DNA from 2 places in the Bacillus sp. BSL6 genome. Region 1 is predicted to be linked to the other one. Evidence: riboswitches for the same ligand, from Rfam matches in the RefSeq annotation. Region 1 holds a riboswitch; the other holds the start of a gene.
The links. Region 1 has a riboswitch for thiamine pyrophosphate ahead of tenA (thiaminase II). Riboswitches for the same ligand answer to the same signal wherever they lie in the genome.

Region 2: another riboswitch for thiamine pyrophosphate. It lies ahead of thiT (energy-coupled thiamine transporter ThiT); the one in region 1 lies ahead of tenA (thiaminase II).

What each region holds. Positions count from the first base shown of each region.
Region 1 covers NZ_JAVGCW010000004.1:78,419-83,403, forward strand. Annotated here, with positions in the region: gene pdxR (MocR-like pyridoxine biosynthesis transcription factor PdxR) at 1-880, shown strand, start outside; gene ddlB (D-alanine--D-alanine ligase) at 1,048-1,962, shown strand; TPP riboswitch at 2,035-2,140, shown strand; gene tenA (thiaminase II) at 2,264-2,953, shown strand; gene RCJ96_RS14470 (YVTN family beta-propeller repeat protein) at 3,706-4,985, opposite strand, start outside.
Region 2 covers NZ_JAVGCW010000001.1:63,299-68,283, reverse strand. Annotated here, with positions in the region: gene feoB (ferrous iron transport protein B) at 1-1,409, opposite strand, end outside; gene RCJ96_RS00420 (FeoA family protein) at 1,406-1,633, opposite strand; TPP riboswitch at 1,828-1,929, shown strand; gene thiT (energy-coupled thiamine transporter ThiT) at 2,014-2,682, shown strand; gene RCJ96_RS00410 (sensor histidine kinase) at 2,892-4,745, opposite strand; gene RCJ96_RS00405 (response regulator transcription factor) at 4,742-4,985, opposite strand, start outside.

The DNA of each region.
Region 1 (4,985 bases):
TACAAATGGATTTACAGAAGGATTAGACATTGTAATATCCTCGTTGTCAAAGAAATCAGGTCGAGTTATTTGTGAGAATCCAACTCACCATGCTGCGCTGAAGCTATTCCGCTTACACGGCCTTGAAGTTCATGGTATTGATATGAATGAAGATGGTATTGATACGAATCAAGTTGAAAAAAGCTTGCGTGAAAAAGAGTTTGATTTTGCGTATTTAATTCCTTCCTATCATAATCCAACCGGCATTGTGACGAGTTCAGAGAAAAGAACGGAATTGATGAGATTATTTTCAAAATATAAGATTCCTATTATAGAAGATGGATTTAATGAAGAGTTACGTTATTCAGGTTCACATTTAGCACCATTATTAACTTTTGCTGGTGCTGGTAATAATGTGATTTATATTAGTAGCTTTTCAAAGGTACTTTTCCCTGGCTTGCGTGTAGGCTGGATCATTGCAGATAAAGAACTAATTCATTATTTAGAAAGTGTGAAAAGAGCAAGAACGATTCACACATCTACTTTAGATCAAGCTGTTCTTTTTCAATATTTACATGAAGGATATTTTGAAAAATATTTAAAAAAGGCAAGGTCTGTTTATAAGAAAAAATATGAGTTAGCTGTTGGGGCGTGTAACGAGTACATTCCGTTTCAAAGAATGACCGGTGATGGTGGACTTCATTTATTTATAGAGTTAGAAGAAAAAATTCATGCCCGTACACTTTTGCAAAAGTGTTATGAGCAAGGGGTTACTTTTTCTCCTGGAGATGTGTTTTATTCTGATGGAGGAGGAGCGAACACGTTTCGATTAGGATTTTCACGTTTGAAAGAAGAAGAAATAGTTCGGGGAATCAAAATAATCGGTGATACAATAAAGTGAAACTTTAATCAGTGGGGGGGCATCCCCCACTGATTATTAGCCCTCACCAATCGGGCTTTTACGGGCAGTTGATCCCCCACCTAACTGCATTGCTTCCGCTGCATTTTGAGGTGGGGGTCTTACTGCCCGTTAATGCGGGATAAAAAACGAAATTAGGAGTTGAGGAAATGAGAATTGGCGTTATTATGGGAGGAGTATCCTCTGAAAAACAAGTATCCATTATGACTGGAAATGAAATGATTGCAAATTTAGATAAAAATAAATATGAAATTGTACCAATTACATTAAATGAAAAAATGGATTTAATCGAAAAAGCGAAAGACATTGATTTTGCATTGCTCGCATTACACGGAAAATACGGAGAAGATGGGACAGTTCAAGGAACGCTTGAAAGTTTAGGTATTCCTTATAGCGGGAGCAATATGTTATCTAGCGGTATATGTATGGACAAAAACATGTCAAAAAAGATTTTACGTTATGAAGGAATAGAAACACCAGATTGGATTGAACTTACAAAAATGGAGGATCTAAATCTTGATGAATTAGATAAGTTAGGATTTCCATTAGTGGTAAAACCAAACTCTGGTGGTTCGAGTGTTGGGGTAAAGATTGTCTATGATAAAGACGAACTAATTTCAATGCTGGAAACTGTGTTCGAATGGGATTCTGAAGTAGTAATAGAAAAGTATATTAAAGGTGATGAGATTACATGTTCCATTTTTGATGGAAAACAGTTACCTATCATTTCAATTCGACATGCGGCTGAGTTCTTTGATTACAATGCGAAATATGATGATGCAGGTACTATTGAAGAAGTTATCGAACTTCCAGCCGAACTTAAGGAACGTGTAAACAAAGCGTCGCTGGCTTGCTATAAAGCATTAAAATGTAGTGTTTATGCAAGGGTTGATATGATGGTGAAGGACGGTATTCCATATGTAATGGAGGTTAATACATTACCAGGGATGACACAAGCAAGTTTACTACCAAAAAGTGCAGATGCAGCGGGAATTCATTATAGTAAACTATTAGATATGATTATTGAAACTTCATTAAGAGTAAGAAAAGAAGAAGGATTTTAAGTAGCGGCATTATGAATACTTTTGACAGTAACAAGAAGTATGTTATGATAAATAAGATACGAAAATAAAATATTTATCCACTAGGGGGGCCTATTATAGGCTGAGATCAAATTGGAATTTGAGACTCTTAGTACCTGATCTGGTTAATGCCAGCGTAGGGAAGTGGGAAAGACATTGCTATTTCATGTATAAATACTGTCAATTTCACTTTCTTTACGCCTGTAAAGAAAGTTTTTTTATTATAAAGCGTTAATTGCTGTGGATAAATACTTATATGAAATGGATTATTGGAGGGAATCAAATGACTTTTTCACAATCATTACGTAAAGAAGTAGATTCAATTTGGGAAGCTAGTTTTCATCATCCTTTTGTAAAAAAACTCGGTGAAGGAACGTTAGATTTAGCTAATTTTCGCTATTACGTGCTTCAAGATTCATATTATTTGAGTCACTTCGCTAGAGTACAAACATTAGGAGCTGCAAAAGCGCTTGAATTAGAAACGACTGCTCGCATGGCACATCATGCTCAAAATACATATGAGGCGGAATTATCTTTACATGAGAACTTTGCGAAGAAACTAGGGATTACACAAGAAGAAAAAGATAATTTTATCCCTGCTCCAACTGCATATGCATATACTTCACATATGTATCGTGCTGCGTATGAAGGACATTTAGGCGATATTATTGCAGCAATTTTACCTTGCTATTGGCTGTATTATGAAATTGGTGAGCGTTTAAAAGAGTGTCAGCCAGAAGAGCCGATTTATAACGAATGGATTTCTGCTTATGGATCTGATTGGTTCCGAACATTAGTTGAAGAGCAAATTACACGATTAGATGCAATAGCTGAAAAGGTGACAGAGTCTGATCGTAAGCGTATGAAACAGCATTTTATTATAAGTAGTCAATATGAATATTCATTTTGGGAAATGGCTTATACTTTAGAAAAGTGGCCGGTAGATACAGAAGTAAAAGATGTAATAGGATAAAGAAAAGAGGTATTGCTATACGTATGTATGGGCAATACCTCTTTTTTAGGTTTTTGTAAAATTATTGTAAAAATCATAAATAAAACACATAATACATATTTAATATCTCTAATGTATGACATTACAGATATAAAGGAGTGCTTTATATTGTAATTACTTTTAACTTTTATAAAGGTTATTGGCGTTCTTGATGAAAAGGATTCACTTCAACAAGAATTGAGAGAAGTATAGCAGAAACAAAGTTACGCTTGGAGGCGGAAGTGCACTCAAACTCATGCAAGCTCAGTTTCAATATCGTGATGAGGATTACAATACATTATTTAATGAAGTTAAAGCGATTATGGAAAAGAATCCTGAACTAAAGAATGACCTTTATGTATGTCAATGTACGTGTTGTAGAAGAACAACCGCGAAAAAACGTGCACACCGGATAAGGATATTGGTATTATGTATAATCTTAGTCCCTCGTTTGTTACTTGCGGATTACTCTATTTTGGTTTTAGAGCAGAGGAAAGCAAGGAAGCTGATATACAAAGAAAAGAATGCAGGAAATAAAGCTCATTACAATTTGAAATTTATTGAAAAAGAGCAGCTAACAACAGCTAGCTGCTCGGCAGGTTCTTTGAGATAAAACAGAAGGGAATATTGACAAAATATAGAGGCTTATTCTGGTTGTTTGAACGTAGTTAAAGAAAGAATATCACATACTATTGATATTAATAAAAACTATCTGTGAATTTCTTTTCTTTATTTTATTCACAAATAGTTCCAGTAGCTATTCCGGTTGGAGCGATACCTACTGGGACATTAGTGATAACAGTATTCGTAGCAATATCAATAGCGGAAACAGTATTACTAGCTTGATTTGTAACATATGCAAGAGTGCCATCAGGTATGATGGTTACTTGATCAGGGGATAAACCAACAGAAATTGTATCAATCACAGCATTTGTCGCCACATCTATTACCGATACATTATTGCTCACTTTATTTACAACGTAAATAAGATTTCCACCCGGTGTAATATCTATACCAACAGGTTCTGTACCTACGTTAATTGTAGCAATAACTGCATTGGTAGCGGTGTTAATAACAGAAACAGTATTGCTGTTTTGATTGGTGACATACGCACGAGTGCCATCTAGTGTGAACACGATTATTCTAGGACGAATACCAACGGGGATGGTAGCGATAACCGTGTTTGTAGCAGTATTAATAACAGAAATTGTGTTGCTTAATTCGTTTGCAACATATGCAAGGGCTCCATTTGGAGAAACAGTGATTCCTTGCGGAGCGATACCAACAGGGATGGTATCAATAACCGTGTTAGTAGCGGCATTAATAACAGAAACGTCATTACTCGCGTGGTTTCCAACATAAACAGTTGTGTTATTTGGAGAAACAGCTACGCCAATTGGATCAGCTCCAACAGGAATGGTAGCAATAACAGTATTCGTAGCAGTATCAATAACAGAAACGGTATCAGAAAAAATATTAGTAACATAAGCACGAGCCCCATTGGGTGAAACTGTTACTTCAAGAGGTGCATTATCTACAGTAATTGTAGCGGCTACAGTATTTGTTCCGGTGTTAATCACTGATACTGTATCATCTGCAGGGTCATCGATGGCTCCTGCGTTTGTAACATATACAAGGAAATTACATGCAGGTCCAGTTGGACACTCACATTCCCCAGTAGGTCCTGGTGGTCCTTCGGGCCCTTGAATTCCTTGCACACCTTGAGGTCCAGTGGGTCCTTGAATTCCTTGCACACCCTGAGGTCCAGTGGCTCCTCCTGGTCCTTCAAGACCTTGAATTCCTTGTATACCCTGAGGTCCAGTGGGCCCTTCCGGTCCCTCCGGTCCTTGAATCCCTTGTATACCCTGAGGTCCAGTCGGTCCCGGTGGTCCTGGTATTCCCATTCCGGTTCCTGAACCAGTCGGTCCCGGTGGTCCTGGTGGTCCTTGAATTCCTTGTACGCCTTGAGGTCCTTGAGGTCCTGGTGGTCCTTCGGGCCCCTGAATTCCTTGAG
Region 2 (4,985 bases), on a different contig from region 1:
GACATAATTTTTGTAACGAGTAACGCTAGAGCAATACCTGCAACATATAAAGAAAATACAACAGTTGCCTGACTTTTTGGGAAGAATACTCCCGCAAACAGTGCATATACAGGTAAACGTGCTGAACAAGACATAAATGGTGTTACAAGAACTGTAAGTAAACGTTCTTTTTCTTGTTCAATCGTTCTCGCTGCCATAATACCTGGAACATTACAGCCAAAACCGATAATCATCGGAATGAACGCTTTTCCGTTTAAACCGAAGAACTCCATAATTCTATCCATAACAACTGCAATTCGCGCCATATACCCTGAATCTTCTAATAATGAAATAAAAAAGAATAGTGCAAAGATTTGTGGAACGAATACTAATACAGCACCAACACCGGCAATAATACCTTCTGTAACGAGTGCTTGAATAAAATCAGAAGCTCCGATACTTGTAAGTCCAGCTGTCACCCAATCCGTAAGCTGTCCAGCAAAAAACTCATCTAACATATCTGACAGCGGTGTCCCAATCCACGTAAACGTAACCTGAAAAATAAAAAACATAACTGCTAAAAAGATTGGAAGTCCTAAAATTTTATGTGTAATTAATCTATCAATTTTTTCTGAAAAAGGAATTTTTCCTTCTTTCTCATGCTTCATAACATTTGTTTTTAACTTTTCAATATACGCTTCACGAGTTTTATAAATATGCTCTTCCAACGTACAATCAAGTTTTTCTTCTAAGCGAGATCGAATGGCTTTGAGTTCCTTATAGATTGGTAATACCTTCATTTCTTTTTCTACTACTTCGTTATTGCTTAAAAATTGAAGCGCTAACCATCTCGGATGCTCGTAATTCACTGTCTCTAAAAGAGCAATTACTTCTCCAATTCCTTCATCCATTTGTACACCATATGAAATAAGGAATGGCTTTTTCTCGTTTTTGTCATTTTCTTTAAGAGTCGCAAGTAGTTCTTCACAACCTTTGCCACTTCTTGCAACGACAGGAACGACTGTTACACCTAATAGTTCTGATAATCGTTTTACATCAATTACAATTCCTCTTTGCTTCGCCACATCAATCATATTTAAACCAATTGAAACGGGCTTACCAAATTCAAGTAATTGCAACGTTAAATGCATATTTCGTTCAAATTGCGAAGAATCCACAATATTTAACATATGCTGAAATTCTTCTGTTAGTAGAAAGTTTGTTACAACACCTTCATCACGTGAAACTGGATTCAAATCATACACACCCGGTAAATCAATCAATGTTCCTTGCTTATCTTTTAATTTACCAACCTTCTTTTCTACTGTTACACCGCTCCAGTTTCCTATATATTCATAAGAACCAGTAAGTGCATTAAATAATGATGTTTTCCCTGTATTCGGATTCCCTAGCAAAGCTACCTTATTCACGCTAATTCCACCTTTATCATTTTCGCGTCACAATGACGAATGCTAATTAACTGTCCACGACACTCCAATGTACAAGGACCTTTGAACATCGCTTTTTGCTTCATACGAAGTTCGCTTCCTTCCGAAAGACCAAAAGCAGCCAGTCTTCTCTTTAATAATTGATCTAACGACTGAACGCTTTTTACTAACACTTTCTCACCGATTTTAATATCTACTAAGCTCATAACCTTCCCCCTCAGAAGAGAATGATAATTATTTTCAGACAAATTATAGCACACTCTATTTCTCTTGTACTATACCCTTTTGCTTCATATTTATTAACATTTCGCTACAATTCTATTTCAATCATTGTCATACTGTATTCGTTTGCCATTCTCATCCATTTCGCTTACAATAAACAGTAGCAAATAAAGAATTTCGTTATCACAGGGGGAGCTATGCCGCTGAGAGGGAACACTTCGTTCCGACCCTTCGAACCTGTTAGTTAATTCTAACGCAGGGATTGTGCAAACGTCCGAAATACATACCTCTTTTATTTACGTATTTCGTATCCTCCTATGATATCTATTCTTTTTTGTACAACTTGGATTTAGGGGGAGACAACATGCGTAACACCAATTTACAAGCGATGATCGAATCTGCTATTCTTGCAGCCTTCGCTATGATCATCGATATTTTACCATTATCACTTAAACTTCCAACAGGCGGTTCCATTTCATTTGCTATGATTCCTATTTTTATTATTGCTTACCGCTGGGGCTTTAAATCAGCTTTCTTAGGTGGTTTAGTTTGGGGACTATTACAAATTGTCGTGGGAGATGCTTACATTTTAACACCTGTTCAAGCATTCATTGAGTACTTCATTGCCTTTGCTTTTATTGGATTTGCTGGCTTATTCTATCGTCCAATTCAAAAAGCACTTTTAACGTCTAATGAAAATAACTTAGAACAATCAAATTTAGGTAGCCGTAAAGACAAACCTTCTTCAAAACAAAACGAAGGTAAGAAAGTTCTTGGTTATATTATCCTTGCTACATTTATCGGTAGCTTTGCTCGCTATTTCTGTCACTTTATTGCTGGTATCATTTTCTGGGGACAATATGCACCGAAAGGTCAATCAGCTGTGCTATATTCATTAATCGTAAATGGTAGTACAATGATTGGTTCCTATATTCTATGTACCGTTTTACTTATATTTTTATTTCTTACTTCACCACGCTTATTCAAGAGCATCAATGCTTATCAAATAAATGCAAACAAAAAGGGCGCTTAATGAGCGCTCTTTTTTTCATATCGTAATATCAATTAAAAATACAATAAATACGCAAAAGAAAATAAATACCATTATACTTAGCCAATTGCTATGCACGGTTCATCGACTCCTTACATAACCTCATTTTCTAAACAAATTATACTGATTAAAAATAAAGATTAGGTAAAGATAATATGAAAATAAATAAAAAAAAGCGTAGATCATATTGTCTACGCTTCTTTCGATAAATAGAAATAAAATAACACACCATCTTCTGTATTTTCTGCCCCATATTCAGCATCATGTAGTTCTAAAATATTCTTTGAAATGGCAAGTCCAAGACCTGTTCCTCCTTGCGAACGCTGGCGAGCTGCATCTACGCGATAAAAACGATCCCAAATTTTATCTAATTGCTCTTCTTCAATATGAGTACCTTTATTTTCAATACATACTTTTATACGATCCTTCTCATCTATTGTAGAAATAATAATATCTTCTTTATTTGGTGTATAACGTATCGCATTCGTAATGAAGTTCACGATGACTTGTTCAATCCGGCCTTGATTTGCGACTACTTCAAATGGGCCTATATGTTTATGAACACGAAGTCCTTTTTTCTCTATTTCTACAGAAAGGTTTTCACATATATCTTCCATTACTGTATCAATATAAAATGAATCCTTTTTCATTTTATATGTGCCTGACTCAAATTTAGCTAACTCCAGCATATCCAAAATTAAAGTATCCATTTTGTCTACTTCCCGTTCCATCGCTTGAAAATAGTACTCTTTTTTATGCTCAGCTACTCCATCTTTTAAAATAGAAATACAGCTTTTCATAATACTCAGTGGTGTTTTTAGTTCATGCGAAACACCAGAAATGAATTCTTTCCGCGTCTTTTCTAACTTTCTTTCCTTTTCAATATCTTGTTCTAGCTGTCCAATATGGGAATGGAGTTTATTGGATAATACATTAATATTTTTCGATAAATCACCAATTTCATCTTTTGAAGTAATCGGTATTTGTTCTGTGAAATCTAAATGCGCTATTTTCTTCGTCGTATCATTTATTTTTAATAACGGCTTTGCGATTTGCTTAGAGTAATAGAACGAAGCTAGAAAAATAAGAACAACTACAAATGCAATGATGTAAATGTAGTAATCTTGCACCATTTGTACAGCTTCATCTACAGGCTGTAAAGAAGCCATTGCATATATATATGTGACGGATCCGTCTTTTTCTTTTATTGGTTTGATTAATAATTTATATTTAATATCATTTTTTTCATAGTCCATTGTTTGTGTTGCATATTGTATGGGCTTGCTCTCTTTCAATAATAAATCCGTTTGAAATTCTTTTATGTTATCTAAAAAGATGCTATTTTTATAAATTGGATTTATAGGACCTGTTACATCCGGAAGCTGAACTTTCGTAACACGCCCTCTTATGTGAATATCTGGTTCTTGGGCAGCTTGCTCCTGAACTGCCGGCTTCTTTTCCTTACCAAATTGTTCCTCAGCTGCTTTCTTTTTCTCCTGATCTAATTTACTCATTTTCTCATTAAATGCTTTTTCTAACTGTTTATTAAATCCATTCAAATTTTGCTTACCTAGCGAAAAAGAGAATGGAATAAAACTTTCTTCTTTTTTCACTCCTGAAAAATAAATTTCTTGGCCTAAAAACGGAGTTGATGACTTATTATCAATCTCTTCTATATTGATGAGATTGTATAAAGGAATTTTGAATATTTGTTGTCCAAAACTCTTCTGTTGCTTACGATCTATCGTTACCTCAAAATAAAAATCATCCGCATGCTTTAAATTCCCGTTCTGATCTAATGTCGTAATCCACGTATTATTTTCTCTTAAAAAGTCTTGCTCCAGTCGCTTAATTTCTTCTGTATTTCCTGCATAGTTTAAATAATTTTTCTCAAAGGAATTTAAATTCACTTTAATATCTTCCACTTTTCGATTCGCATAATATTGTTTAAAAAATATCGTTTGTCCAATAAATATTGTCGCTAAAATTAACATACATAATGCTGTTGTGAGAGTAAATAATTTTAGTACAATCCCTTTTCTCATACATTCCCCTCAAATTTATAACCCGTTCGTACTACAGTTGTAATGTACTTTGCTTTCTCTCCTAATTTATTTCTTAAATTACGAATATGGCTGTTAACCGTTCGGTCGTCACCAGCAAATTCATATCCCCAAATTCTTGATATAAGTTGCTCTCTTGTTAAAACAATCCCTTGATTTCTCATAAAATACGCTAATATTTCAAATTCTGTATGTGTTAAATTAATGTCTGTTCTATCTACC